Regions from separate parts of the Mycobacterium canetti CIPT 140010059 genome, predicted to be linked through region 2. Evidence: riboswitches for the same ligand, from Rfam matches in the RefSeq annotation. Region 2 holds a riboswitch; the other holds the start of a gene.

Region 1 (18,146 bases), 2.0 Mb from region 2:
CGGTGCGGTATTGCGTGAACGCTGGATGCGTCAGGAACTCCGATGTGCGCGTTGCGATGTCCGCATGGGCGGGTGCGGCGGCCGCTACACCGAACGCGTCCAGAACGACCGCCACGTGGGCGTCAGTGGTGGCTTCGTCGCAAGCTACCGACACATGGTCGGCGTCGACACGCCACAGGTTGATGCCGTTGGCCTTGGCCCTGGCCAGCACCTCGTCGGCACGACCGGGCACCCGGGCCAACACCGTGTCGAAGTACTTGTCGTGCACCAACGCATCGCCCAGTGCACCGGCGATAGCCTCGGCGTGGGCATGCACCCGGCGTGCGATGGCGGTCAGCCCGCCCGCGCCGTGGTAGCTCGCGTACATCGCGGCAAGCACCGCCAACAGCACTTGTGCGGTGCAGATGTTGCTGGTGGCCTTGTCGCGGCGGATGTGTTGCTCGCGAGTCTGCAGCGCCAACCGATAGGCCGGCGTGCCGTCACTGTCGACGGACACACCGACCAGCCGGCCGGGCAGCTGACGCGCATGCTTGGCGTGCACCGCAAGGTACCCGGCATGCGGGCCGCCAAACCCCATCGGCACTCCGAACCGTTGTGTGGTGCCAAAGGCGACGTCAGCGCCGATCTCTCCGGGCGGCGCGATCAGCGTCAGCGCCAACAAGTCGGCGCCGACGGCCACCAGTGCGCCACGGTCGTGGGCCTGTTGCACCAGGGCAGACCAGTCGGTGATCCGGCCGCTGGCCCCGGGCAGCTGGGCGATGACGCCGAAAAATTCGCCGTCGGGCAGACCGGCGCGCAGGTCGGCCGTGACGATCTCGATACCCAGCGGCTTGGCGCGGGTGGCCAGCACCGCCGCGGTCTGGGTGAACACGTCGGCGTCCACGACCACCCTCTTCACCGGCCCGCGGGCCGCGCGGTGCATCAAAGTCATGGCCTCGGCCGCCGCGGTGCCCTCGTCGAGCATCGACGCGTTCGCGATCTCGAGGCCGGTCAGATCGGTGACCAGGGTCTGGAAGTTCAGCAAGGCTTCCAGCCGACCCTGACTAATCTCGGGCTGGTACGGCGTGTAGGCGGTATACCAGGCCGGGTTCTCGATGATGTTGCGTAACAGCACCGGGGGGGTGTGTGTGTCGTAGTAGCCTTGCCCGATCATCGACACGGCGACGGTGTTAGCGTCGGCCAGCGCTCGCAGCTCGGCCAGCGCCTCGGCTTCGCTGGCAGCCGGTGGCAGACTGTCCAAACCCGGTGCGGCTCCGGTGTCGGTGAGTGTGTCTAGGATGCCCGCCGGGACCGCCTTGACTGCCAGGTCATCGAGCGAATCCACCCCGATCACGGCGAGCATGGTCGCGACGGCCTGGCTGTCCAGACCGATGTGCCGGTCTGCGAACGTCGAATGGTCGGACACGGTGAACTCCTGACAAAGCAGAGGACTAGCGGCCCTCTCCCTCTGTCTTCACCTGCACGCCAGGCGCCTGAGAGATTCGGCGACTCTGTCCACCGTCAGGTGAATCGCCTTTCCCCATCGGCGGGTGAGGACCGCCAGGGGTCGCCACCGCTTTCCAGAGGCATCGTAGTCTCGCGCGGTCCGGGTGCCTGAGAGGTTGACGGAGAGGTATTGCTCCTTCGGCGTCCGTAGCTGGCAGCCACAGAACTCTCCCGCACTAGAGCGATGCGTTGTCCAGTCTACTGCCGAGCAGACACACAATCGCATCCGAGGAGCCTGCCGCGTGCGATTCTGTGTCTGTTCGCGGGGGAACTCTCGGCTAGCCGATCTTGCGGTCGCGATGCTTGCGTCGGGAGGCCAGTTCATCTTCGGGGGCAGCAATCGACTCCCCGCCGTCGGCGCGCTCACCGTGGAAGTCGGCGATAACACCCGTCAGCTCCCGCATCGCGCCCGAGACGGCGATGCCGAACACACCCTGGCCGCCCTGCAGGAGGTCGACGACCTCCTCGGCCGACGTGCACTCGTACACGGTGGTCCCATCGGAGAACAAGGTGATGTTGGCCAGATCCTGGACGCCACGCTGGCGCAGATGGTCAACTGCAACCCGGATGTTGTGCAGCGAGATACCGGTGTCGAGCAACCGTTTGACGATCTTGAGAACCAAGATGTCCTTGAACGAGTACAGCCGCTGGCTGCCGGATCCTGCCGCACTACGGATCGACGGCACAACCAACGATGTGCGCGCCCAGTAGTCGAGCTGGCGGTAGGTGATCCCAGCGATCTGGCAGGCGCTCGGTCCGCGATAACCTACCAACTCGTCAGGAACGGAATCGTCGGGGAACAGGCCGGGCTGCACGGGTCCGCTGGCCGCAGCGGCGCCGTCGTTACCATCACCAGCAGTGCCCGTGTGGTCAGCAAAGTCGAGCTGGTCTTGACGTGGCTGCTCGCCCAAGGTGCTTCCTCTCGCCGATCGCGCTCTTGTCACTAGCTGCGTCACTGGCTCCCCCGACAGCCATTACTTAGGGCCCGAGTGTTAGAGAGCATACGCTGTTCGATGGGCGCGATGCTCCCGGTTAACTATCAAGTCGTGATCAAAGTATCGCGGTCGCCGGGCGCATTAGGCACTAACCGCTAGGCGTGTCGACAATTGCAGCCAGAGATGAGACGCAGCCGTGACGTTGCTGGCCGGCAAATAATGGATGCTCGCCGTCGCGGCGCGCATCGTCGCCGCGCTCGGCCTTATCGCGCGCCTCCTCAGCCCGCCGTCCCGGCGCGCATCGTCGCCGCGCTCGGCCTTATCGCGCGCCTCCTCAGCCCGCCGTCCCGGCGCGCATCGTCGCCGCGCTCGGCCTTATCGCGCGCCTCCTCAGCCCGCCGTCCCGGCGCGCATCGTCGCCGCGCTCGGCCTTATCGCGCGCCTCCTCAGCCCGCCGTCCCGGCGCGCATCGTCGCCGCGCTAGGTGGCCTTGAAATCGTCAGGTGACACACTGTCGAGAAACTCTTTGAATTTCTCCACCTCGTCCTCGCGAACAGCGGTGGTGGCCTCCTCGTCACTTTCGTCGGGAATCAGCAGACCGGCCTGGGCTAGTACGGCCTCCTCGACGTAGATCGGAACACCCACTCGCAATGCGATTGCCACCGAGTCCGAGGGACGGGCGGACACCTTGATATTGCGGTCGAAGATCAGATCAGCGTAGAAAGTTCCTTCCTGCAGGTCTACAATGCGCACCTCTTTGAGCGAATGCCCCAGCGCAGCAATGAGATCCCTGATCAGATCATGGGTCAGCGGACGTGGCGGCTCGACGCCTTGCTGCTCCAGCGCGATAGCGGCAGCCTCCGACTGGCCGATCCAGATCGGCAGGTATCGATCACCGTTGGCCTCGCGCAATAACAGCACCGGCTGGTTCTGCGGCTGCTCGACGCGAATGCCGACAACACGAACTTCACCCATCTGCGTCTGCCCTCCGCACATGCAACCGGTGTCCGACTCACGCTCGGTGCGACGACGCGGTGGGCGCCACGTCTCTACCGTGACGTCGAACACCAAGCTGTCGAACGAAGTCTAGTCCTCAGCGGTGAAGAACGTCGCGAACCGCAGACTTGATCAGCGACGTGTGCAAAGTTATGGCAAGCGCGGCCACCTCACGGGCCAAGTCGTCGGCCCGGTCGCGGGCACCGGCCTTGCCGGCCTTGACGAGCGGGCCGGCAATCTGGGCAATCAGGTCGGACTGCCGGTCGGCCGCGGAGCGGAAGGCGCGTAGATGCCGCGGCTCGACGCCGTATTCGGCCAGCGCTCGTGCGCATTGCAGGATCACGACGGCGTGTTCGTCGAAGAAGCCGCCCGGCCCGGTGGTGATCACACCGGCTTTGAGCAGGGCCGTCAGTAGCTCGTCGGCCACTTCCGATCGTTCCAGGAGGTCTTCCCGACTGAGCCGGATACCCGTGAGCGACACGGACGCGGTGTCCGACCCGACGCCGCCAGCACTGTCGCCGGCTACGGGCACCAATCGCGGTAGAACGTAAGGAGATCCGAATGGTGGCAACTCACCGTCGGGCTGGGCGTCCAGCTGGGCCCTGATCACCTTCAGCGGCAGGTAATGGTCCCTCTGGGCAGTGAGAATGAATCGCAGCCGTGCGCAGTCGTATGCGGTGAACCGCCGATACCCCGATGAGGCCCGCCGGGGCGTCACCAGACCCTCAGCCTCCAAGAATCGAATCTTGGAGATGGTGACATCAGGAAAATCCGGTCGTAGCAGGTCGAGGACCGCCCCGATCGACATCCCGGCCAGCGCGGGGCTATCGGGTGCGCTCACGGGCCCCCGGTACTCCCGTCATCCTCGCCTTGCTTGGGTCCGGTCAAGAACACCAACCGGAACTTGCCGATCTGGACCTCGTCGCCGTTCGCCAGCACCGCCGAATCCACGGGCTCGCGGTTGACGTAGGTGCCGTTGAGACTCCCGACATCGACGACATTGAATTCGTTGTTTTCCAACCGGAATTCAGCATGGCGACGGCTCACGGTCACGTCGTCGAGAAATATGTCGCTGTCGGGATGCCGACCAGCCGACGTGATGGCTTGGTCGAGTAGGAACCGGGACCCGGCGTTGGGGCCTCGTTTGACTACCAGCAACGCCGAGCCCGGCGGGAGCCCTTCCACCCCGGAGACCGCGCTCTCCGTACCCGCTTGCGCAGGAGCGTCCAGCTCGCTGAGGAAGTCTGCGCGGAAGACGGAGGTCGTCTCTACCGTGACTTCATCGGAGGTCTGGTCCTTCTCAATATCCGGGTTCATGTCCGTCACCCGCTGCTCCTCACTGGCCGCTGTGGCGTTGTCTGACCGAGTCGTTCGGCCGGCTTCCCGCTACTCTTTACCGCCTATTATCGCCCTTACTACTTTCTCGTGCCGCTGTCTCGACCGTACCGCGCACGGGTCCGCGATGTGCGCACCCCAGCGGATCCCAGGCTCGATTGCCCTGCCCCGCCCGGATCCGTGCAGACCCGCGACCTCCCACGTGACGCTGGCAGGGACCTTAGCAATCGTCACTCGGTCAGTGTGCCGCGGTAGGCCTCAGCGTCGAGCAGTGTCGTCAAAGCTGACTCCAGGGCAGCGACATCCGAGCTGTCGACCTGGATGTCCAGCAGCCAGCCGGCTCCGTAGGGGTCGGAATTCACCAATTGCGGAGTGCCGTCCAGATCGCTGTTGACCGCAGACACCTTACCCGAAATGGGCGCATAGAGATCCGACACAGATTTCGTCGATTCCACTTCGCCGAAGGTCTCGCCGGCGGTGACCGCGGTGCCGATAGCGGGTAACTGAACGAAAACGACGTCGCCAAGCGCCGACTGTGCATAGTCGGTGATCCCCACCCGGACGGTGTCGTCGCCACTGCGGCGAATCCACTCGTGTTCGGCGGTGTAGTGCAGATCGGACGGGATATCGCTCACGGTAATCCTATTCTGGTCGGCTCGGAGTTGGGCTAGTTCACTTGACGGGCTGAGCGTATTGGTGCTGTTTTGGTTGCCGCAAGGCGGTCACGTCCACACGGTCGGCCTGCTGCACAACCATCCGCCCGCCGACGCGTTTGACACCGTCCTGTGCACCACCAGGAATGTTCATCGCCGCGGCCAGCGTTGGAGGATCACCAATCGCCAGAATCGAATACGGCGGGGACAGGACCTTGGTGTCGACTGTCAGTGAGCCGGGCACACCGACAACCCAGGTGTCAACCCCGACCCGTACCGACCGGTGTGCATCGTTGATCTGGATCGCCTCGGCTCCAGCGGCACGCAGTTCGTTGATCACGTCGATCATCACCTCAGGCGCTACTCCGGGTCCCGGATCGTCGATCGTTATCATGACGCCCGGCCCGGTGGCACCCACGGCGCCGACCAGGATGGACAACGCGGCCAATCTAGCCTGGGCGCTTTCTAACGCTGCCTGATCGGTGTTGCCGGATGCCTGCAACGCGTTCAGCGTGTTCTGAAGGTCGATCACTTCGGCGTTCAACGTGGCCTCACGTTGCCGCAACGAATCCAACAACACCAATAGGTCTGCAGGACGGGCTGTTTCCAATGAATCACCGGAGTCGGTCTGACGGACCTGAGTGACTATGGCAACCCCCAGAACCAAGCACAACAAGATCGCAAGCGTCCCGAACACCAGACGCGAGCGACCACCCCGCAGTATTTCGGTCAATCTTGTCCGCCGCAGCGGTCCGACCTTGGAGCGCGGATGGTCGGCTGGTAGTTCGTGACGACCACGTCGCACGGCGTCGTGAGCGCCCGCGTCGGCTTGGGAGTGACGCGCAGTTGTGGCGGCGGAAGTCTCGGCTGCCACGGGTTCTGGGCGATTCTCACTCACGGTGATCTCATCTCCGTCACGCTCCGAACAACCGCCGCCGCAAGGCCGCGGTGTTGCCGAAGATGCGGATGCCCAGCACGACGATGATCGCGGTGGACAACTGTGTGCCGACGCCCAGTTGGTCACCGACATAGACGATTAGGGCAGCCACCAAAACGTTGAACACGAACGAAACCACGAAGACCTTCGGGTCAAAGATCCGCTCGAGATAGGCGCGCAAGCCACCGAACACCGCGTCGAGCGCGGCGACCACCGCGATCGGCAGATACGGCTGGATGACCTCTGGCACGCCGGGATGGAAAACCAAACCCAGCACGATTCCAACGGCGAGCGCCGCGATCCCGATCATGCGCGCCGGACTCCAGGCCGTATCGCTCCCCATGGTTTCCTATTCACCAGGACTTCTCTCACTAGGGCCCAATCTGTTTGGCGAACTTGACATCCCGGGTCGCACCGGCAGGCAATGCCAGACCGTCGCCGACGTTCACACTGACGCCGACACCGTAGGAGGTCTCCAGCAGCCGCAGGCGGTACAGCCCGGCGCTGCGATCGAAGACGTCCTGCATGGCATGTGGCGGCCCGACCGCCAAGATGGTGTAGGGACTACTCGTGGGATTATTGTCGACCAAGATTGCTCCGCCGGCTTGCCGGATCGTGACGTTCGGCCCGATCCGGACGCCATCGATCGAGATGGCCTCGGCGCCACTTTCCCACAGTGAGTTGACGACGAGCTGCAAATCGCGGTCGAGGATGATTTGCTGGCTACCGCTAACCCGCTGCTTGGACACGTCGGAAAGATTAGGGCTCGCACCGGGATCGGTCACGGTCACCGTCAGACCAGGCCCGACAACCGGTGCGCTGGCCGCGGCCAGGCTAAGCACGTCGAGACGGGCCAGCAGCCGCTGTCCCTCGGCGTCGTCTGCGAGTACGATCCGCCGCACGTCGTCGACTTTCGCCGAGAGTGTGCTGCGCCGTTGAGCCAACGTGGTGGCGGCGGCCTGGGTTGATCGCACACTCGCAACGAGCAACTGTTGGGCGGCGCGCACGCCGGGTGCCACCGAGCGCGCCTGCGCAACCGCGGCAGCGAACACGGCGGCGACTAGGGTCGCGGCCAATGCCTGCCACATCCAGCTGACGGCGCGGGCTTGCCAACACCGTGGTGCCGCAGCACGCTCGCGCTCGGCGGCAACCGCCGCGTATCCAGCATCCAGATGCTCTGATAGCAGCGCGCGCAGCAACGACGGAACCGGGATGCGTTGTGGCTGCGCCCCTGCGTGGGCGCTGTAGCCGGCGTTGGGGTCGTAGCCGCCGAGCAGCCGGTCAGACTCAGCCACGTTCACCAGCGTTCTGGGCCGCCGGCCGATGAGCCCTGCCCTTGAGCTTAGGCATCTGCCGCACCACCATCGTCATCTGCACTGCATACAGCACGAAGGCCCACAAGTAGGCATACATACCCCAGATCAAGAATGCCCAACCACAGGCCAGCAGCACATGGCTCCACAATGGATCGCATTGCCCCAACAGAATGGTCGGAAAGCCAACCATGAAGCCGAAAGTCGCTGCCTTACCGACGTAGGTCACCGGTAGCGCTGACAGTCCACGGCTCCATAGCAGCGGCAGCGTCCCAGCCAGCAGCGCATCGCGGGTCAGCAACGTAAGGACAAACCACCACGGCACGATGCCGCTCAGGCCAAACACGATAGGAACAGTGACCATGTAGAGGCGATCAACGGCCGGGTCCAGCAGCGCGCCCAGCCGCGATGACTGGTTTAGTAGCCGTGCAATCTTGCCATCAGCCCAGTCCGAAACGCCACTGAACACCAGGATCGCTACCCCCCAGCCATTGGCGTGCGCGCTGAGCACGACGTAGACGAATGCTGGGATGAGCGCGAGGCGAATAACGCTCAACATGTTGGGGACAGTCAGCACCCGATTCTGCGTGAGCACCGGCTCCATGAGCCGTGACCTTAGCCTGGCGACGATGCGCGCCGAAACGGCGGGCTGAGGAGCCGGGCAATCGGATCTAGCCTGGCGACGATGCGCGCCGAAACGGCGGGCTGTGGGGGCACCCCTAGCCGCGAGCGTAACGCCACTGCGATTTTCTGCCCGAAATTTCGCAGTGGCGTTACGCTCGGCGCTTACGCTGGGCAGCTCAGCGGAACACCCCGGGCAGACTGAGGGCAGAAAGCGTGTCACCGGACAGTGGGTTGTCATTGACCATGTAGGTCCATGTCGACGTCGGCCGGGCCGGTTTGGACAGGTCCAGCCCCGGCTCGTGGTCAAGGACGTTCGCGGTTTCGAACGTCTGTTGAGCCGCCTCGATGGCGTCGGCGGCCAGCGACGCGAACGCGTCCACAGCCATCCGGTGAAACTCGTCGAGTGGGTTCTGCCGGCCCAGCGCGCGTAGATGGATGCTCTCCCGGATGTCGGCCAGATACGCCAGGTGATCGGCCCAGCCACGGTCGAGGTGATACAGCATGATCTGCCGACAAATCGTCTCGAGGCGTTCCTCGGATACTTTGTCGGACAGCTCCTCGTACCGCTTAGGCGCCAGTTCGGCGAGTTCCTCACGCGCGGTTACGGTGCGCAACAACGTGTTACGCCGTTCGACGATGATGGCGCGCTGCTGGGCGATCAGCTGGTTGTAGCGCCACGTGTTGGCGTGCACATCCAATAACCGGCCCTCGGCAACGCGCTGGGCATGGTCGAGCAGACTACCCGTCCTCGGGCTGACAATCCGGCCATTTTCGTCGGTTGCCATCGGCAGCTTGTTGTGGTCGAGGTTGGCCGCAACGACATCGTCTTCCCAGCTTGAGAAAAACACCGACGACCCGGGATCTCCCTGGCGCCCGGCCCGACCGCGCAGCTGGTTGTCTAGCCGCTCGGTGTGGTGACGGCCAGTGCCGACCACGTGCAGGCCGCCCAATTCCGCGACCCTGTCGTGGTCAGCTTCGTCGGACCCGCCGAGCCTGATGTCGGTGCCGCGCCCGGCCATTTGAGTTGACACCGTGACCGCGCCGTATTTGCCGGCCTCGGCGATGACCCGGGCCTCCTCGGCGTCGTTCTTCGCGTTGAGCACCACGGCGGGCACACCGCGGCGCACCAGGCGTTCGTGCAGTTCCTCGGATTCGGCCACGTCGCGGGTACCGACCAGCACAGGCTGCCCCCTCTGGTGCACCTCGGTGATGTGCTCGACGATCCCGTCGTTCTTGGCTGCAGTGGTGATGTAGACCCGGTCGGCCTCGTCCTCGCGGATGTTTGGCTTGTTCGGTGGTATCGGTGAGACACCGAGCTGGTAGAACTGCCGTAGCTGCTCACCGGCGGCCAGCGCGGTTCCCGTCATTCCGCACACAGTCGCATACCGGTTGATCAGGGCCTGCACCGTGATGGTGTCGAGCACTTCCCCAGTTTCCGTGGTCTCGATACCTTCCTTGGCCTCGACCGCAGCTTGCAACCCGTCCGGCCAGCGCTGCAGTTGCGCGATACGGCCACGCGACGCGTTGATCAGGTGCACCGCGTCGTCGCGGACGATGTAGTGCACGTCGCGTTGCAGGAGCACATGCGCGTGCAGCGCGACATTGACCTCAGTCAGTGTGGTGCCGACGTGCTCCTCGGAGTACAGGTCGATGCCACCGAGCGCTTTCTCGACTTTGCGTGCCCCGTGCTCGGTCAAGTGGACATTGCGGTTATCGGAATCGGTGGCAAAGTACTCGTCGGCGTCCTTGTCGCCAACAAGCTCAGCGACCAGCCGGATGATCTCCAGCCGCGGCGTCTCACGATGTGTGGTTCCGGCCAGCACCAGGGGCACCAGCGCCTCGTCGACCAGCACGGAGTCGGCTTCGTCGATGAGAGCCACGTCTGGATTGGGCGATACCAGGTCATTGACATCAGTCACCAACTGATCGCGCAGTACATCGAAGCCAATCTCGTTGACCGAGGCATAGGTGACATCACGGTCATATGCGGTCCGGCGCTCGTCAGGGGTCGAGTCCGCGGTGATCCAGCCGACCGTCAGGCCCATCGCGTCCAGCAGCGGGCCCATCCACTCCGCATCGCGGCGGGCCAGGTAATCGTTAATCGTCACGACGTGCACGTGCCGGCCGGCCAGCGCATAACCGGCGGCCGCGATCGCCCCGGCAAGGGTTTTGCCCTCACCGGTGGCCATCTCGATCACGTCTCCGGCGAGCATGCGCAACGCGCCAAGCAACTGCACATCAAATGGTCGCAGCCCGGTCCTCCGCTCGGCGGCTTCCCGGGCAATCGCGAGAAACTGCGGGATATCGGCGGACTCCGCGAGGTCGTCGAGGTTGAGCAGGCCTGCCGCCTTACGCAGCTTCTCGTCGGACAGATCGGCAGCTTCCTTGTCGTATTCTGCCGAAGCGGTTACATCCGCCAGGGAGCGGCTCCGGTTCTTTTCGGTGCTGGCGCCGAGCAATCGCCAGAATCGGCTGCTCAGCCGGCCGGGTTGAGCGCGGGTGGTCTTGGGCACAAACCAACGGTACGCGAATGCCGGCCGGCCGCGAGGGTGCGTGTCTGTACACCGACAGGCCGCAATTCGTGTACAACCGTGCACGTTCACGGCCCGGCTGGACGTCAAGCCAGGTTGGATCGGCGTGGATAAGCCACGCTTGGGTCGGTGAGCACGTTGACCACAGCGGGCAGGCCACTGGCAAAGGCCCGTTCCAGCGCCGGCCGAAGTTCAGCGGGCACCGACACCAGCTCGCCGTGGCCGCCCAGTGCGCGCACCACCTCGTCGTAGCGGGTTCCCGGGCGCAGTTCGGCCACCACCGAATAGCCGTACAACGCTTCCATCGGGTGCTTCTCCAAACCCCAGATGCCGTTGTTGCCGATCACTGACACGACCGCCACGTTGTGCCGAACCAGCGTGTCCCATTCCATGCCGCTGAACCCGAACGCGCCGTCGCCCTGCAAGAGCACGACCTGGCGCTGCGGCCGCGCCAGTTTGGCAGCCAGGGCGTAGCCGGGACCCGACCCCAGGCAGCCAAACGGACCGCTGTCCAGCCAACAGCCTGGCAGATAGCTGTCGATCATCCGGCCGGCGTACGACCCGAAATCGCCCGCATCGATAACGACTAGAGCATCCCGCTCCAGCAGCGCGGCCAGCTCGGCGTACACCCGCATCGGATGCAATGGGATCCGGTCATCGACCAGCTCGGCCTTCTCGAGATCACGCGCCATGGTCTCGGCCGTCGCGAGCTCCTCGATCCAGCCCTGGTGGTCGGTGCCGCCAGATCCGGCCAGCGCCGAAAGGGTGGCGGTCAGATCCCCATAGAGCCCCGCCGCGACTGGTCGCGGATGTTCGCGTGCGGGTTCGACGCGGTCTGCCACGATGAGCTGCGTTGTCGACCCGAATACCCCACCGAAGCCCAGACGGAAATCCATCGGCACACCGACGATCAGCGCGACATCAGCCTCCCCCAGCGCTTTTGACCGCGCCCGTGAGAAGGCCAACCGGTGATCGGCGGGCACCACGCCGCGCGCCATCCCGTTCATCAGCACCGGAATGTGCCGTTCCTCGACAAGACGCAGCAATGCCGCCTCCGCATGGCCCCACCAGACGTTGGTACCTGCCATGATGACCGGACGCTGGGCCGTCGAAAGCAGGCCCACCGCCCGGTCCAGGGCGTCGCCGGCTGGGGTGGGACCGGCCGGTAGCTCGGTGAGCGCGCCGGGGCGGCCATTGTCTGAGGACATGGAGAACGCGTGATCCATCGGGAAGTCGACGAATGCCACACCCGACGGCGCACTCACCGCCGCCTGCAACGCCTGATCGACCAGCAGGCCCGCGTTCTCGGCTGACTGCGCTGTAGCGGCGAAGCGGGCCACCGGCGCCACAAACGGCACGTGATCGATCTCCTGCAGGGAACCCATACCCCAGCGCAGCGCCGGCGCCCGGCCGCCGAGCACCACCAGTGGTGACTGGTTCTGCTGGGCCGCCGCCATCGCGCTCATCCCGTTGGTGATCCCCGGCCCCGCGGTGAGCGCGGCCACGCCCGGCACCCTGGTCACCTTCGACCAGCCTTCGGCGGCAAAGGCGGCGGTTTGTTCGTGGCGGGTGTCGATCAGGCGGATGCCCTCCTCACGGCAGCCGTCGTAGATGGAAAACAGGTGGCCGCCCGACAACGTGAAGACCGTGTCGATACCACTGGCTTTAAGTCGGCGCGCGATAAGCCGGCCAGCATGCATGGTCTGGGCCGGGGCGGTGTCGGTGCTCATATCGGCAGCCTATCGACAACCTTCGGGTACCTTCGCCCGAAGGATTTCTGTTTGTGAGGAGACGTCGACCTTGGGCCCGAAATTGTTTAAGCCGTCCATCGATTGGTCTAGAGCATTCCCGGATTCCGTGTATTGGGTCGGCAAAGCCTGGACGATCAGTGCCATCTGTGTGCTCGCGATATTGGTTCTGCTCAGGTATTTGACGCCCTGGGGCCGGCAGTTCTGGCGGATCACCCGCGCATACTTCGTTGGCCCCAACAGCGTTCGCGTGTGGCTGATGCTCGGCGTGTTGTTGCTTTCGGTAGTGCTGGCAGTGCGCCTGAATGTGCTATTCAGCTACCAAGGCAACGACATGTACACGGCCTTGCAGAAGGCCTTCGAGGGCATCGCCTCTGGCGATGGCACGGTCAAACGCTCAGGTGTGCGAGGATTTTGGATGTCGATCGGGGTTTTCAGCGTGATGGCCGTGCTGCACGTGACCCGGGTCATGGCCGACATCTACTTGACGCAGCGCTTCATCATCGCCTGGAGGGTCTGGCTAACCCACCACCTCACACAAGACTGGCTCGACGGCAGGGCCTACTACCGAGACCTGTTCATCGACGAAACGATCGACAACCCCGACCAGCGCATTCAGCAAGACGTCGATATCTTCACCGCCGGGGCAGGCGGCACTCCGAATGCTCCCTCCAACGGGACGGCCAGCACGCTGCTTTTCGGGGCCGTGCAGTCGATCATTTCGGTGATTTCTTTCACAGCGATCCTGTGGAATCTCTCGGGCACCCTGAATATCTTCGGCGTGTCCATCCCGCGCGCAATGTTCTGGACCGTGCTGGTCTATGTGTTCGTGGCCACGGTCATCTCGTTCATCATCGGGCGGCCCCTGATCTGGCTCAGCTTCCGCAATGAAAAGCTCAATGCCGCTTTCCGTTACGCGCTGGTTCGGCTACGCGACGCCGCCGAGGCGGTGGGTTTCTACCGCGGCGAGCGGGTGGAAGGTACCCAGCTACAGCGGCGGTTCACGCCGGTGATCGACAATTACCGTCGCTACGTTCGGCGCAGCATCGCATTCAATGGATGGAATCTGTCGGTGAGCCAGACAATTGTTCCGTTGCCGTGGGTCATCCAGGCGCCTCGATTATTCGCCGGGCAGATCGACTTCGGCGATGTCGGGCAGACGGCGACTTCCTTCGGCAACATTCACGACTCGTTGTCGTTCTTCCGCAACAACTACGACGCGTTTGCGTCCTTCCGCGCAGCAATCATCCGATTGCATGGGCTGGTCGACGCCAACGAGAAAGGCCGCGCCCTGCCCGCGGTCCTGACCCGACCGAGCGACGACGAGTCCGTCGAGCTCAACGACATCGAGGTGCGTACGCCTGCCGGCGATCGGTTGATCGACCCGCTCGATGTGCGGCTGGACCGCGGAGGCTCGCTGGTGATCACCGGGCGTTCTGGGGCCGGCAAGACCACGCTGCTGCGCAGTCTGGCGGAACTGTGGCCCTACGCATCGGGGACCCTGCACCGGCCGGGCGGCGAGAACGAGACGATGTTCTTGTCGCAGTTGCCGTATGTGCCGCTGGGGACGCTGCGTGACGTGGTGTGCTACCCCAACTCTGCGGCCGCCATCCCCGACGCCACCCTGCGGGACACGCTGACCAAGGTGGCGCTGGCCCCACTGTGTGACCGGCTGGACGAGGAACGCGACTGGGCCAAGGTGCTCTCCCCCGGTGAGCAGCAACGTGTTGCCTTTGCTCGCATCCTGCTCACCAAACCCAAGGCGGTCTTCCTCGACGAAAGTACCTCGGCGCTGGACACCGGGCTGGAGTTTGCGCTCTACCAATTGCTGCGCAGCGAGCTGCCGGACTGCATCGTGGTCAGCGTCAGCCATCGCCCCGCCCTCGAGCGGCTGCACGAAAACCAGCTCGAACTACTCGGTGGCGGCCAATGGCGGCTGGCCCCAGTCGAAAACGAACCGGTACGGGTGTAACCCGTGTGCGCGACTGCGACTCTCACGACGCTTTCAGGGCGTGTCGCGTCCCAGGATTCACAGTCGCGACGTGAGGTGACTATCACGCTTGGGCTACCGCGGCCGCCGCATGCGCTCCGGCGCGACGCCCGAAAAACGACCCCTCACCCAGCTGGGTCCCGCTGGCATATCCCTTGCCGTCCTGGGCGATATTGGACGCGCATGCCCCGACCGCGTACAGGCCGGCCACCACCGCGCCGTCGTCGCGCAGTACTTGACCGTCCACCGACGTGGCCAGCCCGCCCAGAGTGAATCCGGCATACATCGCCTTGCCCAGCGACATGTCGAACGCCCCCCACGGCCCGTTGTCTTGTGCTGCAAGGAATTCCGGCTGCTTGTGGAAATCGGGATCTGCGCCGCGCGCGGCGTAGGCGTTGTAGCGGTCCAGCGTCGCCGCCAGGTTGCCCGGTGGAATGCCAAGCGCGGCTTCCATTTCCACAACCGTTTCCCAGCCGTCGATCAACGGGACTAGCGGCATCTTGGGGTGCTCCAGGTGGGCTTCGTCGACGATCAAATACGCCGCGCTGTCTGGCTGTTCCATGATGAACCCAGCGGTCCTGGAATGGTAGGAGTCCTCGGCGACGAACCGCTGTCCGAGTTTGTTGACGATGATGCCGGTGAGCAAGATCGACGGCGGGTACGGCGGAGCCGTGATGAACATCTGGTCCATGTGTTGGGTGGCGCCGCCGGCTGATACACCCAGCCGGATGCCCAACCCGTCGTCGTAGGTGTTGCCCAGCACGAACGGCTTCTCGGCCAGTTTCGGAGTGTATTTGGCCACCATGTCCGGGTTCATCACGAATCCGCCGGCCGCGATGATTACCGACTTCGCTTTGATTGCACCGGTTTCGGAGAACCGCTTCCACATCACCCCGGTTACCTTGCCGGTCCCGTCCACGATGAGCTCGGTGGCGCCCGTCTCGTAGCGGATCTGTATCCCCAGGCTTGCGGCTCGCTTGAGCAGCAGGTCGATCACCATGGCGGCACCGCCGGTGTCGCCCGGCACGGGTACCTTGTGCCCGCGCGGTGCCGGCACCGCCAACTCCAGGAATGGCCACACCTTCTCATTTCCGGTGAACATCAAGCCCTCGGTGTTGGGTTGAATCACGGCCTTGCCGGGAAAGTAACTACGCTCGAACTGAAAACCCAGGCCCTCCAACCAGTTGAAATGCTCGACGCTGCCGTCGCAATAGGCGCGAATCTTGTCGTGATCGGGCTCTCGGGAGACCGCGACCAGGTACTTGTACATCTCCTCGGGTGAATCGGGATGACCGGTCGCCAGCTGCACCGTGGTTCCGCCCCCCAGGTAGAAGTGCCCCCCGGCAAGCGCGGTGGTGCCGCCCGCCGCGGCGGCACGTTCGAGCACCAGTACCCGGGCGCCGGCGGCGGCCGCGCTGACCGCCGCGCAACCGCCGGCGATGCCGAAACCAATCACCGTTACATCGACGTCATCCGACCAGGACGTCACGGTCTCCGCACTAACGGTGGCGGGTATGTCGGTGCTCATTGGCGCCGCTCCTCGTCATCGCTTCGTCCCCCGCAAGCGGGCGGTACCCCCACTGCATCGTCGCCGGCGCGGCTCATTGGCGCCGCTCATGTCGGCACTTGCACCTCCGCTTGCTTCGGCCAATGCGGCTTCGAGCCCCTGGTGTAGACCCGGCCCACAGTCCCGCAAAAGTCACTATAGATATTCTCTACACGAACCGACGATACTAACTCGAAGGGCATCTCTCCGAGATAGCTCAACGAGATACTCGCGACGACATCGCGGGCTTGCCCAGACTGCTACAGGTGTCGTGCGCAGAGCGGACATCGCGCATCCGAATCCGCTTCCGGACGCCTAACAAGCCGGTGAGAGCCGTTTCGGCGGCTTCTAGGTCCGGGGGTAACCCCTGCGATCTGTATCAGCGACAGAACGAGAAGGATGAGCGTCTCGCAGGACAGCCCAGCTTGCCAGGGGCCAGAAAGGGCTCAGATTGCATTTGCCACCACCGCAAGTGTCAGCACTGGTAGCCTTGAGTGAACACGTTCTAATTCCGGCTGGACACGCCGATTGCAGTAGCTTCAATGCTCGGCCAGCACGGCCACCAGCAGCCGTGTCTGGGCATCGAAAACCACTCCTGGATCGGTTAGCATGTCGGCCCCGTACTGACCGAATACCTCCAGGCTGATCGCGCCCACCACGCCCGCCCAGAGCAGAAAGCACTTTGTGACGACACGATCGTCGCCGGGAAAGCCAAACTCCTGCCGGATCTTTTCGAAGTCCGATGACATCGGCTGCGGCGCAACGTCATCGGTTAACCTGATGTCTCCGGTGGCGATTCCCGCGGCGATCGCGTCGAAGAACGCTCCGACCACGCGGGTGGCGACGCCCGCGGTACGGTCAGGCGGCGCGTGATAACCAGGAACCGGGCTACCGTATAGCAAGGCCCAGCGGGCGGGGTTAGTGACTGCCCAACCGCGCACCGCTCGAGCGATTGCGATGACGTCGTCACTCCACGAGTCGGCGACGGTGTCGTCGCGGGCTCGGTCCACGGTATCGGCCAGGTCGGAGTAGGCGTCGACGAGCAGCAAAGTCAACAGCTCATCACGACTGGACACATAGCGGTATACGGCCGAGGACACCATGCCCAGGTTGCGGGCAATTGCCCGAAGCGACAACCCGGCCGCGCCGTGATCCAGCAGCTGGCGACGGCCGAGTTCGACAATTTTCGCCTCGATCTGTTCCCTCGCATCCCGGCGTTTGCCCACGCGGCAAGTCTGACACAACCGAGATCACCGCTCTAGCAAACACACGGCGATCAACCTGGTGGCCGCTAACGGGGTGCTTGCTAAGCAAGGGGCGTCACGCCGAGATCCGCGTGAACCTGCTCGGACGTCGACCGCCAGGACACCGCCGCGGGAAAGCCGCCCCAGACGCTGTTGAAGATCCCGACGATCTGCGCGGGGCCGCCATCGGGGGCCAGGTAGACCGGGCCCCCCGAATCCCCCTTCTCACTGAGCACGCCGTGGGACATGGTGAACCAGCCGTTGTTGACGCTTTCGACGGTCCCACAGGTTTCGCCTGTGCTGACGCCGAAATGGCAGACCGCTTGGCCCGGGTGAACAACCACACCCGGTCTGGATTCCAGTGCACGCCCGCTCGGCAAAATGTTGCTTGCCGTGACGTCGTCAGCCAGCACAATCGCCTCGTAGTCGGCGATCAACTCGTGCGTGGCCACGGTGGAGCCGCTGGGTGTGTTGTCCCGGAAGGCCCTGAGATGGCCGATAACCTTGTAGTCCCGGCTGGTGACCGCTCCCCCGCCCCGACAATGCCCCGCGGTAAACGCGATTTTCAGAGCTGGGTCGACGTAGCCCAGGGTGCAGACGTGGTTGTCCTGACGGATTTCCATGCCGGGGAACACCAAGACCGGATCGGCACTGGCGGTCGCCGGCGAAAACCCGGCCGCCAATAGGGCGACCGTCGCTGCGAATGCGCGTGGTACCAGGCGGACCACCTTGAACTCCCATCCGTCGGGGCCAAGCGCATCGCCCGCCGCCGGTTACGGCTAAGGCGTACCAAAACCCGACGGTAATAC
Region 2 (12,820 bases):
CTTACCCAAGAGTTTGGCTCGCTCGTTACCGGTCTTGATGCCGATATCCTCGAAACCGGCGCCCAGCGCGAGGAACTCACCCAGCGAATCCCAGCGCAGGTGATTCTCCTCCACCAATTGCTTGACGTGCTTGGGTGCCGAACCGCCCGCCCCCGTCTCGTACATTCCGCCGCCGGCCATCAGCGGAACAACGGACAGCATCTTGGCGCTGGTGCCTAACTCCAGGATCGGGAACAGGTCGGTGAGGTAGTCGCGCAGGATGTTGCCGGTCGCGGCGATGGTGTCCAGTCCACGGACCAGGCGCTCGCAGGTGTAGCGCATGGATCGCACTTGCGACATGATCTGGATGTCCAGACCTTCGGTGTCGTGATCTTTCAGGTATGTCTTGACCTTCTTGATCAGCTCGTTCTCGTGCGGGCGGTACGGGTCCAGCCAGAACAGCACCGGCATCCCGGAGATGCGCGCGCGGGTGACAGCCAGCTTGACCCAGTCACGGATCGGTGCGTCCTTGACGATGCACATGCGCCAGATGTCGCCGGCTTCCACGTTCTCGGTCAGCAGCACCTCGCCGGTGGCGACATCGACGATGTTGGCGACGCCGTCCTCGGGAATCTCGAACGTCTTGTCGTGCGAGCCGTACTCCTCGGCCTGCTGGGCCATCAGACCCACATTGGGGACGGTGCCCATCGTCGTCGGATCGAACTGGCCATTTGTCTTGCAGAAGTTGATGATCTCCTGATAGATGCGCGAGAAGGTGGACTCCGGGTTGACCGCCTTGGTGTCCTTGAGCTTTCCGTCGGCGCCATACATCTTGCCGCCCGCGCGAATCATCGCGGGCATCGAGGCGTCCACGATCACATCGCTCGGCGAGTGGAAGTTGGAGATACCTCTGGCCGAATCGACCATCGCGAGCTCGGGGCGGTGTTCGTGGCAACGGTGTAGGTCCTCGATGATCTCGTCGCGTTGCGACGCCGGCAGCGACTCGATCTTGCTGTACAGATCGGACAAGCCATTGTTGACGTTGACGCCCAATTCGTCGAACAGCTCCTGGTGCTTGGCGAAGGCGTCCTTGTAGAAGATCCTGACCGCGTGGCCGAAGACGATGGGGTGGCTGACCTTCATCATGGTCGCCTTGACGTGCAAGGAGAACATCACGCCGGTCTCGAACGCATCCTGCATCTGCTCTTCGTAGAAGTCGCACAGCGCTTTCTTGCTCATGAACATGCTGTCGATGACGTCGCCGTCATCCAGCGGCACCTCGGGCTTGAGCACGATCGTCTTGCCGCTCTTGGCCAGCAGTTCCATCCTCACGTTGCGCGCGCGGTTCAGTGTCATCGACTTCTCGCCGGCGTAGAAGTCACCGTGCCGCATGTGCGCTACGTGGGTGCGTGAGGCCATCGACCACTCGCCCATGCTGTGCGGGTGCTTGCGCGCGTACTCCTTCACCGCCTTGGGCGCCCGACGGTCCGAATTGCCTTGGCGCAGTACCGGGTTCACCGCGCTGCCCAGGCATCTGGCGTAGCGCTCTTTGATGGCCTTCTCCTGGTCAGTCTTCGGGTCCGCCGGGTAGTCTGGGACCGCGTAACCCTTGTCTTGCAGTTCCTTGATGGCGGCTACCAGCTGTGGCACCGAGGCGCTGATGTTCGGCAGCTTGATGATGTTGGTGTCGGGTAGCTGAGTCAGCCGGCCCAGTTCGGCGAGGTTATCCGGTACCCGCTGCTCCTCGGTCAGGTAATCGGGGAATTCCGCCAGGATGCGTGCCGCTACAGAGATGTCGCTGGCCTCGATCTTGATGCCCGCCGGTTCGGCAAAGGCACGCACAATCGGCAGAAAGGCGTAGGTCGCCAGCAGCGGCGCCTCGTCGGTCAGCGTGTAAATGATGGTCGGCTGTTCGGCGCTCATGGTGTTCTCCCGGCGTCACTGTCGGTCAGATGCTGAATCACTCCGCGTTGTAGCGGCGGTTACCAGTATCGCGGATTGCGCCGCACATGATTCGGGCGGTGTTCTGCGCGACGACGATCACTTTCTGTTTGCCCGAAGGCCGTCGAGGGCGACGTCGGTCACCTTTGCGGCCAACTCAGCGTTGTAGCTCTGCATCGCTTGGCAGCCGACTAGGAGCGTCTTGACCTCAAGCACGTCTACGTCCGGCCGTACGGTGCCGGCGCGCTGGGCGGCGCGCAACAGGTCGGTGAGCAGGTCCAAGAAATCTGCCTCGGCTTCCGGGGCCGCGCTGCTGATTTCAATCCCGACGCCGGCCAGCGCCTCGACCAGGCCGCGATCGGTGGCGCCCCACTGCAATACCATCGACCGCAGGAATGCAAACAGCGCGTCGCCGGGATGCTTGGATTTGAGCAGGGCATGTCCCTTGTCGATGATGCGGTGCATCCGGTCGGCGATCACCGCCTGAAACAGCGCCTCCTTGGTCGGGAAATGCCGGTATACCGTGCCTGCGCCGACTCCGGCGCGCCGAGCGATCTCGTCAACGGGCACCGATAGACCGTCGGCCGCAAAGGTTTGGTAGGCAACCTCCAATACGCGTGCCCGGTTACGGGCCGCGTCGGCACGCACCCGCCGGTCAGTAGGAGCCAAGTCGTACCTCCGAAAGCCTTGACAAAGCGGGGCGCGCGTTCCGTATAGTTCGGCTAAGCGGAGCGCTCGCCCCGCTTAGTCAAAGCATAGCGAGGAGCCCTCATGACCAAATGGACTGCCGCCGACATTCCCGACCAGACCGGCCGGACCGCCGTCATCACGGGGGCCAACACCGGACTTGGATTCGAGACCGCCGCAGCGCTTGCCGCCCATGGTGCACACGTGGTGCTGGCTGTGCGCAACCTCGACAAGGGCAAGCAGGCGGCGGCACGCATCACCGAGGCCACCCCCGGCGCCGAAGTAGAGCTTCAGGAGCTTGACCTGACCTCGCTGGCGTCGGTGCGCGCCGCCGCGGCACAGCTGAAGTCTGACCACCAGCGCATCGACCTGCTGATCAACAACGCCGGGGTGATGTATACACCCCGACAGACCACAGCAGACGGCTTCGAGATGCAGTTCGGCACCAACCACTTGGGCCATTTCGCGTTGACCGGCCTGTTGATTGATCGACTGCTGCCCGTCGCCGGTTCACGAGTGGTCACCATCAGCAGCGTCGGCCATCGCATCCGTGCCGCAATCCATTTCGACGACCTCCAGTGGGAACGCCGGTACAGGCGGGTCGCCGCCTACGGCCAAGCCAAGCTCGCCAACCTGCTGTTCACTTATGAACTTCAGCGTCGGTTAGCACCGGGCGGAACCACCATCGCGGTCGCGTCGCACCCGGGAGTGTCCAACACCGAACTGGTCCGCAACATGCCACGGCCGCTCGTCGCGGTGGCGGCCATACTGGCGCCGCTGATGCAAGACGCCGAACTGGGGGCCCTGCCGACATTGCGTGCCGCCACCGATCCCGCGGTGCGCGGCGGCCAGTACTTCGGACCCGATGGCTTCGGTGAAATACGGGGCTACCCGAAGGTGGTGGCCTCCAGCGCCCAGTCTCACGACGAGCAGCTGCAGCGCCGCCTGTGGGCTGTGTCCGAAGAGCTCACCGGGGTCGTCTATCCCGTCGGATGAGCCGGACTCAACGGCAACGGTTGGTCAACACTCGACGATGTTGACTGCGACGTTGATGGCGAGCCCGCCGGCCGAGGTTTCCTTGTACTTGGTGTGCATGTCCGCGCCGGTGGCGCGCATGGTGTCGATGACCTGGTCGAGGGTGACGCGATGGATGCCGTCGCCGCGCAATGCCATCCGTGCGGCGTTGATGGCCTTGCCGGCGGAAATCGCGTTGCGTTCGATGCAGGGGATCTGCACCAGCCCGGCGATGGGGTCACAGGTCAGGCCGAGGCTGTGTTCCATGGCGATCTCGGCGGCGTTTTCCACTTGTCGCGGTGTGCCGCCGAGGATTTCAGCCAATCCGGCGGCGGCCATGGCGGCCGCGGAGCCGACCTCGCCCTGACAGCCGACCTCGGCTCCGGAGATCGATGCTCGCTCCTTGAACAACGATCCGATGGCTCCAGCAGTGAGCAGGAATCGCACGGTGACATCGTCGGGGTCCCCCGCGCCGGCCGACGTGTAGTGGATTGCGTAGTGCAGGACCGCCGGCACGATGCCGGCGGCACCGTTGGTCGGGGCGGTGACGACGCGCCCACCGGAGGCGTTCTCCTCGTTGACTGCCAGCGCGACCAGGTTGACCCAGTCCTCAGCGAATTCCGGCTTGCGAGTGGGGTCTTCGGCGTTCAAGCGGTCATACCACACCTTCGCTCGCCGGCGCACCCGGAGGCCGCCAGGAAGCAACCCTTCGCGAGCGATGCTCCGCTGTTCGCACTCAACCATGACGTCGCGCAGGTGCAGCAGCGCGGCGCGTACCTCGTTCTCGGTGCGGCAACATGTTTCGTTGCGCAGCGCCGCTTCGCTAATTGACACGTCGAGGCGGTCACAGATGTCCAGCAGTTCTTGGGCCGACACGTAGGGAAGGGCAACTGAGCATGGATGTTGGCCGCTGTTGCCGCTGGTCTGTTCCGTGACGATGAACCCTCCGCCCACCGAAAAATAAGTCTCGGTGGCCAAGACGCGGCCGTGTGGGCCCGCGGCAGTGAACGTCATTCCGTTGGGATGCGTTGGCAGAACGATGTCGGGATGCAGGTCGATATCACGCTCGGTCAGCGGGACCGGAATGACACCGCCGATTCGCGTCACGCCGGACGCTGCGATCTCGGCGAGCCGGCGTTCCTTGTGTTCGGTGGTAATCGTTTCTGGCTGGCAGCCTTCCAGCCCCAGCAATATCGCCGACATGGTGCCATGACCGGCTCCGGTGGCCGCGAGCGAGCCGAACAGATCCACTCGCATCGCCTCGAGGTCATCCAGGTGGCCCCGGCGGCGCAGCGCAACTACGAACTGGTTTGCCGCGCGCATCGGTCCCACGGTGTGGGAACTGGACGGCCCGATGCCGATGGTGAACAGGTCGAAGACGCTGATGGTCATGTCCGGTGCAGTTCCGGGTAGAGCGGATAGCGTGCGGCCAGCCGCTGGACCTGGGCGCGCAGCGGACCCAGCTGGTCGTCGTTGGTGGCCGTCAGTGCCGCCGCGATGAGGTCTGCCACGGCGCGGAAGTCGTTGTGGGAGAAGCCGCGTGCGGCCAGCGCCGGGGTGCCGATTCGCAGGCCCGAGGTGATCATCGGGGGACGAGGGTCGAAGGGTACCGCGTTGCGGTTGACGGTGATGTCCACGGCGGCCAACCGGTCTTCGGCTTGCTGGCCGTCGAGTTCGGCGTCGCGCAGGTCGACTAGGACGAGGTGCACATCGGTGCCGCCGGTTAGCACCGCGATGCCACGTTCGGCGACGTCGGGCTGGGTCAACCGGTCGGCAAGGATGCGCGCGCCGTCGAGGCAACGTTGTTGGCGCTGCGCGAATTCAGGTTGTGCTGCCATCTTGAATGCGGTGGCCTTGGCTGCGATGACATGCTCGAGCGGCCCGCCCTGCTGCCCAGGGAAGACCGCGGAATTGATCTTCTTGGCGATGGCCGGGTCATTGCACAAGATGATGCCGCCGCGGGGCCCGCCGAGCGTCTTGTGAGTGGTGGAGGTGACGACGTGGGCGTGCGGCACCGGGCTGGGGTGCACGCCAGCGGCGACCAGGCCGGCGAAATGCGCCATATCCACCATGAGCACGGCGTCGACTTCGTCGGCGATGGCGCGGAAGCGGGCGAAATCCAGCTGGCGTGGGTACGCCGACCAGCCGGCGATGATCATTTTGGGCCGGTGTGTGCGCGCTGCCTCGGCGACGGCATCCATGTCGACCAGGTAGTCCTCTTTGGACACCTCGTAGGCGGTGGCGTGGTAGAGCTTGCCGGAAAAGTTGATCCGCATCCCGTGGGTCAGGTGACCGCCATGAGCCAGCGACAACCCCAGGATGGTGTCGCCGGGGTTTAGCAGCGCATGCATGGTGGCGGCGTTGGCGGTGGCCCCCGAATGTGGTTGCACGTTGGCGTATTCGGCGCCAAAGAGCGCTTTGACGCGGTCGATAGCCAACTGCTCGACACCGTCGACGAATTCACAGCCACCGTAGTAGCGCCGGCCCGGGTAGCCTTCGGCGTACTTGTTGGTCAAGACCGAACCTTGGGCCTGCATCACGGCCAGCGGTGCATAGTTCTCCGAAGCGATCATCTCCAAGCCGGATTCTTGACGGCGCAGCTCGCCGTCGATCAGGGCGGCGATGTCCGGGTCGAAGGCGGTCAGGGAGTCGTTGAGGGTGTTCATCAGCTCAGTCCGGTCTGTTCGGCGTACTCGGGGGCGGTCAAGGGTGTTCCCGGAGCAATCGGCTGCCCGGCCAAATGGGCATCCGGCGGCCGCGACATCGTTTCGGCCACGGCGAGGTCGCCAACAGTTCGATCGTGCGGTTCAGACAAGGGCCAACTCCGGTTTCGACGAGCCCGGATCGCGCCGGGCTGGTTGCGCCCTCCCCGCTCTGTCCTGAAACCTGAGAGTCTGCGGCGTCGCATCATGGCGCCGCTCTACACCTTCGGTCAGGCACGGTCGGTGCGACCGTCCCTGTCTCCAGAGTTGCCTCGGCGGTGTGGTGCTTGGGCCTGAGAGATTCTCGGGGAGGAGATTGCTCCTACGGCGCCTCGACATGGAGGTTCTCCCACATCGCGTCAGCGGCTGTTCGATTGTGACGGAAAGCAACATACACACCACGCATGTGTTTTGTCACCCTGCGGTCGGTGGTAGTCGGACGGCCCAATCAGACAGCGCGGGTCATATCACGCGTTGGTGCACAGTTGGGTGTTTATCCACAGGGGTGCGTTTGTCGGCGGCTGGCGGGGCGTGGCGGCGATAGCATTCGAATATGAGTTCGATCACGGTGTCGGTGGACCCGGTGGACCCGGTGGACCCGGTGGACCCGGTGGACCCGGTGGACGCCGTGGTCGCCGCGGGATCAGACGGGCTCACTGTGGCCCGCATCGAGTCCGAGATCGGGGCCTTGGAGTTCCTGAACGAACTGCGCACTGAACTCAAGAGTGGACAGTTTCGACCTCAACCGGTGCGGGAACGCAAGATCCCCAAACCGGGCGGGTTGGGCAAGGTACGGCGGCTGGGGATTCCCACAGTGGCCGACCGGGTCGTTCAGGCGGCGTTGAAACTGGTGCTAGAACCCATCTTTGAGACCGACTTCGAGCCGGTCTCCTACGGGTTTCGGCCCGCGCGACGCGCGCACGACACGATCGCTGAGATTCACTTGTTCGGCACCCAGGAGTATCGCTGGGTGCTCGACGCTGATATCAAGGCGTGCTTTGACCGCATCGACCACGCGGACCTGATGGACCGGGTGCGTCACCGGATCAAAGACAAGCGGGTGTTGCGGCTGGTGAACTGGCAGCGCATTCGGCATCGCTGGAATTGGACCGACGTCCGCCGCTGGCTCACCGACCCCACCGGGCGGTGGCACCCCATCAGCGCGGACGGGATCACCCTGTTTAACCCCGCCGCGGTGCCCATTCGGCGATACCGCTATCGGGGCAACACGATCCCCACTCCCTGGACTCAGGCTGTCTGAACCACCCCATCGGCAGATTCCGTGAAGAGCCAGATACGGTGAAAGTCGCACGTCCGGTTCGAAGGGCGGCCACGGGAAACGGACCCGCAGCAACGCGGGCACCGCACCCATGGTCGACCCAACTGCCACGCACCCGGTGACCGGTGCGAAGTCCACCATATCGACCAGTGGGCAACCGGCGGCTCAACCGATATCGACAAACTCACCTTCACCTGCACACCCAACCACAAGCTAGTCGGGAAAGGCTGGCAGACAAGGAAACGGTCCGACGGCCAAACGGCATGGATCCCGCCACCCCACCTCGACCGCGGTGCCCGCACCAACGACTACCACCACCCCGAACGCCTCTTCGACCACTAGCGGGCCGCGCCCTGACCACAAAACGTCAAGACCAGGCCCCACAAGTGCGCCACGTTGGTAGCGTCTGGGAATGCTCTTCGCGGCCCTGCGTGACATGCAATGGAGAAAGCGCCGCCTGGTCATCACGATCATCAGCACCGGGCTGATCTTCGGGATGACGCTTGTTTTGACCGGACTCGCGAACGGCTTCCGGGTGGAGGCCCGGCACACCGTCGATTCCATGGGTGTCGATGTATTCGTCGTCAGATCCGGCGCTGCTGGACCTTTTCTGGGTTCAATACCGTTTCCCGATGTTGACCTGGCCCGAGTGGCCGCTGAACCCGGTGTCATGGCCGCGGCCCCGTTGGGCAGCGTGGGGACGATCATGAAAGAAGGCACGTCGACGCGAAACGTCACGGTCTTCGGCGCGCCCGAGCACGGACCTGGCATGCCACGGGTCTCAGAGGGTCGGTCACCGTCGAAACCGGACGAAGTCGCGGCATCGAGCACGATGGGCCGACACCTCGGTGACACTGTCGAGGTCGGCGCGCGCAGATTGCGGGTCGTCGGCATTGTGCCGAATTCCACCGCGCTGGCCAAGATCCCCAATGTCTTCCTCACGACCGAGGGCTTACAGAAATTGGCGTACAACGGGCAGCCGAATATCACGTCCATCGGGATCATAGGTATGCCCCGACAGCTGCCGGAGGGTTACCAGACTTTCGATCGGGTGGGCGCTGTCAATGATTTGGTGCGCCCATTGAAGGTCGCAGTGAATTCGATCTCGATCGTGGCTGTTTTGCTGTGGATTGTGGCGGTGCTGATCGTCGGCTCGGTGGTGTACCTTTCGGCTCTTGAGCGGCTACGTGACTTCGCGGTGTTCAAGGCGATTGGCACGCCAACGCGCTCGATTATGGCCGGGCTCGCATTACAGGCGCTGGTCATTGCGTTGCTTGCGGCGGTGGTGGGCGTCGTCCTGGCGCAGGTGTTGGCACCACTGTTTCCGATGATTGTCGCGGTACCCGTCGGTGCTTACCTGGCGCTACCGGTGGCCGCGATCGTCATCGGTCTGTTCGCTAGTGTTGCCGGATTGAAGCGCGTGGTGACGGTCGATCCCGCGCAGGCGTTCGGAGGTCCCTAGCGGTGGGCGATCTCAGCATTCAGAACCTCGTCGTTGAGTACTACAGCGGTGGATACGCGCTTAGGCCGATCAACGGTTTGAACCTCGACGTGGCAGCCGGGTCGTTGGTGATGCTGCTCGGACCCAGCGGCTGCGGCAAGACGACACTGCTTTCCTGTCTGGGCGGCATTCTGCGCCCGAAGTCTGGGGCGATCAAGTTCGACGAAGTCGACATCACGACGCTACAAGGCGCCGAGCTGGCGAACTACCGGCGTAACAAGGTCGGCATCGTGTTCCAGGCGTTCAATCTGGTGCCCAGCCTGACCGCTGTCGAGAACGTGATGGTGCCGTTACGCTCGGCCGGGATGTCACGCAGGGCGTCGCGTAGGCGTGCCGAAGAACTGCTGGCGCGCGTCAATCTCGCGGAACGAATGAATCATCGACCCGGTGATCTGAGCGGAGGTCAGCAGCAACGAGTCGCGGTGGCACGCGCGATTGCGCTGGATCCGCCACTGATCCTCGCTGACGAACCGACCGCACACCTGGATTTCATCCAGGTGGAGGAGGTGCTGCGGTTGATCCGCGAACTGGCCGATGGCGAGCGTGTGGTCGTGGTCGCAACCCACGACAGCAGGATGTTGCCGATGGCCGATCGCGTCGTTGAGCTGACACCCGATTTCGCGGAGACAAATCGGCCACCTGAAACCGTGCATCTTCAGGCCGGCGAGGTGCTGTTCGAGCAGAGCACGATGGGCGACCTGATCTACGTGGTGTCGGAGGGCGAGTTTGAGATTGTGCACGAATTGGCCGACGGCGGTGAGGAATTGGTCAAGGTTGCCGGGCCGGGGGATTACTTCGGCGAGATAGGCGTGCTGTTTCACCTGCCGCGCTCGGCGACCGTGCGTGCCCGCAGCGACGCGACGGCCGTCGGCTATACCGTGCAGGCGTTTCGTGAGCGGCTCGGCGTGGGGGGTCTGCGCGATCTGATCGAGCATCGTGCGCTTGCCAACGACTAACCCGGCTTGGCCGGAACTAGCCACTGCCGGGGCAGCGGTGGCGGTTCACACCGCGTGCGCGTTTGGAGGTCCCTGAGCGATGGGCGATCTGAGCATTAGCCAGGTGTCGGCGCGTCCGGGACGGATCGGGATTCGCGCTAGGCAAATGTTCGACGGATACCGGTTTCAGCGTGGTCCCGTGCTGGTCGTGGTCGAGGATGGTCGGATCAGCGCGGTCGATTTTGCTGGCTCCGCCTGCCCCGATATGAACCTGGTTGATCTGGGTGAATCGACTTTGTTGCCGGGTCTGGTGGATGCGCATGCGCATTTGTGCTGGGACCCCGACGGTAGGCCAGAGGATTTGGCCGGCGACCCCCATGCGGTGCTGGTGGGACGGGCGCGACGGCACGCCGCGGCCGCGTTGCGCTCCGGGATCACCACGATTCGCGATCTCGGCGACCGTGACTATGCGGCCTTGGCGCTGCGGGAGGAGTATCGGCAGAAAACGACGGTGGGGCCGGAACTGGTGGTTTCTGGGCCACCATTGACTCGCAGCGGCGGGCATTGCTGGTTCCTCGGCGGCGTGGCCGATAGCGTCGAGGAGCTGGTTGATGCGGTGCAGGAGCGGGCCGCGCGGGGAGCGGATTGGATCAAGGTGATGGCCACGGGCGGATTCGTTACCACAGCATCCGATCCGTGGCAGCCGCAGTACGGCAGCGGCCAACTGGCCGCGGTGGTGGCGGCCGCCGAGCAGGTAGGTCTACCGGTGACCGCACATGCACATGCCACCGCAGGGATCGCCGCGGCGGTCGCCGCGGGTGTTGACGGCATCGAGCACTGCACGTTCTTGAGCGAAGGCAGCGCCGCCGCCAGCCCGGATGTTGTTGAAGCGATTGTTGCCCAAGGTGTGTGGTGCGGTATGACGATTCCCCGGGTGTATCCGGAGATGCCGGAGAACCTTGTCGCGGTTGTGCAGGATGGATGGCGAAACATCCGCCGGCTCATCGACGCCGGTGCGCGTGTCGCCCTGTCCACCGACGCTGGAGTCGCCCCGGGCAGACGCCATGACGTGCTCCCCGACGATTTGGTGTATCTGTCTCGACACGGGTTCACCAGCACAGAGGTGCTGACCGGCGCCACCGCAGCGGCCGCTGCCAGCTGTGGGCTCGGCCACCGCAAGGGTCGCATCGCGCCGGGCTACGACGCTGATCTGCTGGCTGTTGCGGCAGGTGTGGACCATGACCCCGCCGGACTCTGCGACGTCAAAGCCGTCTGGCGCAGCGGAACCCAGGTACCGCTACAAGCATCCGCTGTGGGCTACAACACCCCGTCATAACCCCGTCATAAAATGCAGGACAGCATCTTCAATCTGTTGACCGAGGAACAGCTTCGGGGTCGCAACACGCTCAAGTGGAACTATTTCGGGCCCGATGTAGTGCCACTGTGGCTGGCGGAGATGGACTTTCCCACCGCACCGGCTGTGCTCGACGGGGTGCGGGCGTGCGTCGACAACGAGGAGTTCGGCTACCCGCCGTTGGGCGAGGACAGCCTGCCGAGGGCGACGGCCGATTGGTGCCGACAACGCTACGGTTGGTGCCCCCGACCGGACTGGGTCCGCGTCGTGCCGGATGTCCTGAAGGGGATGGAAGTCGTCGTCGAATTCCTTACCCGGCCGGAGAGTCCGGTCGCGTTGCCGGTTCCGGCTTACATGCCGTTTTTCGACGTCCTGCACGTCACCGGCCGCCAACGAGTGGAAGTCCCAATGGTGCAGCAAGACTCGGGACGCTACCTGCTGGACCTGGACGCTCTGCAGGCCGCGTTCGTCCGCGGTGCCGGATCGGTGATTATCTGCAATCCGAATAACCCACTGGGTACGGCGTTCACCGAAGCCGAGCTACGTGCGATCGTGGATATCGCGGCCCGCCACGGCGCCCGGGTGATCGCGGATGAGATCTGGGCACCGGTGGTCTACGGATCGCGCCATGTCGCCGCCGCTTCGGTGTCGGAGGCGGCGGCTGAAGTCGTGGTCACGTTGGTGTCGGCGTCCAAAGGCTGGAACTTGCCGGGTCTGATGTGCGCTCAGGTGATCCTGTCTAACCGCCGTGACGCCCACGACTGGGACCGGATCAACATGTTGCACCGCATGGGCGCATCAACGGTCGGTATCCGCGCGAACATCGCCGCCTACCATCATGGCGAATCTTGGTTGGACGAGCTGCTCCCTTATCTGCGGGCGAACCGTGATCATCTGGCACGGGCGCTGCCGGAGTTAGCTCCCGGGGTAGAGGTCAACGCTCCGGACGGTACCTACCTGTCGTGGGTGGATTTCCGTGCGCTGGCTCTGCCGTCTGAACCGGCGGAATACCTGCTCTCGAAGGCGAAGGTGGCGCTGTCGCCTGGCATTCCGTTCGGCGCCGCGGTGGGCTCGGGATTTGCGCGGCTGAACTTCGCCACCACCCGCGCAATACTGGATCGGGCGATCGAGGCTATCGCGGCCGCCCTGCGCGACATCATCGATTAAGCCAACCAGTAGATTCACAACGCTGCGGCGTGTTGGGTCAGGCTGAAGAAGATGTAGGCGAGGCAGATCAGGAAGTTCAGTGCGACGAGAACCAAACCCAGACAGATTAGTGAATGCGTGGCTCGGCGTTGTAGGCGGTGGAATTTCGCGACGCGCTTCTCATGGTTCAGCTGGGTCACGATCAGTGCGAACTTGACGTCGGTCCATTCTTCGTCGGCGGCGGGAGCGCCCAACAGCATTTCCTGAAGGCGCTTCGGCGGG

The links. A riboswitch is a leader RNA that binds a small molecule or an ion and turns the genes downstream of it on or off. The one in region 2 is predicted to bind glycine.
Region 1: linked by a shared signal. The riboswitch ahead of gcvP (aminomethyl-transferring glycine dehydrogenase) and the one ahead of glyA (serine hydroxymethyltransferase) in region 2 are both predicted to bind glycine.

What each region holds. Positions count from the first base shown of each region.
Region 1 is NC_015848.1:2,097,577-2,115,722, reverse strand. It holds gene gcvP (aminomethyl-transferring glycine dehydrogenase) at 1-1,405, opposite strand, end outside; glycine riboswitch at 1,438-1,571, opposite strand; glycine riboswitch at 1,572-1,669, opposite strand; gene MCAN_RS09640 (MerR family transcriptional regulator) at 1,764-2,396, opposite strand; gene MCAN_RS09635 (bifunctional nuclease family protein) at 2,901-3,395, opposite strand; gene ftsR (transcriptional regulator FtsR) at 3,514-4,257, opposite strand; gene garA (glycogen accumulation regulator GarA) at 4,254-4,742, opposite strand; gene gcvH (glycine cleavage system protein GcvH) at 4,982-5,386, opposite strand; gene MCAN_RS09615 (DUF881 domain-containing protein) at 5,424-6,302, opposite strand; gene MCAN_RS09610 (small basic family protein) at 6,319-6,684, opposite strand; gene MCAN_RS09605 (DUF881 domain-containing protein) at 6,713-7,636, opposite strand; gene MCAN_RS09600 (CDP-alcohol phosphatidyltransferase family protein) at 7,629-8,258, opposite strand; gene secA2 (accessory Sec system translocase SecA2) at 8,455-10,791, opposite strand; gene MCAN_RS09590 (acetolactate synthase) at 10,896-12,539, opposite strand; gene bacA (vitamin B12 ABC transporter ATP-binding protein BacA) at 12,610-14,529, shown strand; gene MCAN_RS09580 (FAD-binding protein) at 14,612-16,075, opposite strand; partial or broken gene MCAN_RS22400 (16S rRNA (guanine(966)-N(2))-methyltransferase RsmD) at 16,072-16,146, opposite strand; partial or broken gene MCAN_RS23545 (VOC family protein) at 16,217-16,494, opposite strand; gene MCAN_RS09575 (TetR/AcrR family transcriptional regulator) at 16,633-17,319, opposite strand; gene MCAN_RS09570 (Rv1815 family serine proteinase) at 17,400-18,065, opposite strand.
Region 2 is NC_015848.1:74,671-87,490, forward strand. It holds gene MCAN_RS00375 (NADP-dependent isocitrate dehydrogenase) at 1-1,902, opposite strand, end outside; gene MCAN_RS00380 (TetR/AcrR family transcriptional regulator) at 2,020-2,589, opposite strand; gene MCAN_RS00385 (SDR family NAD(P)-dependent oxidoreductase) at 2,692-3,603, shown strand; gene MCAN_RS00390 (L-serine ammonia-lyase) at 3,628-5,013, opposite strand; gene glyA (serine hydroxymethyltransferase) at 5,010-6,287, opposite strand; glycine riboswitch at 6,595-6,685, opposite strand; gene MCAN_RS00400 (reverse transcriptase domain-containing protein) at 6,877-7,584, shown strand; partial or broken gene MCAN_RS22250 (HNH endonuclease) at 7,672-7,944, shown strand; gene MCAN_RS00405 (ABC transporter permease) at 8,015-9,064, shown strand; gene MCAN_RS00410 (ABC transporter ATP-binding protein) at 9,067-10,059, shown strand; gene MCAN_RS00415 (metal-dependent hydrolase family protein) at 10,139-11,374, shown strand; gene MCAN_RS00420 (MalY/PatB family protein) at 11,387-12,559, shown strand; gene MCAN_RS00425 (hypothetical protein) at 12,574-12,820, opposite strand, start outside.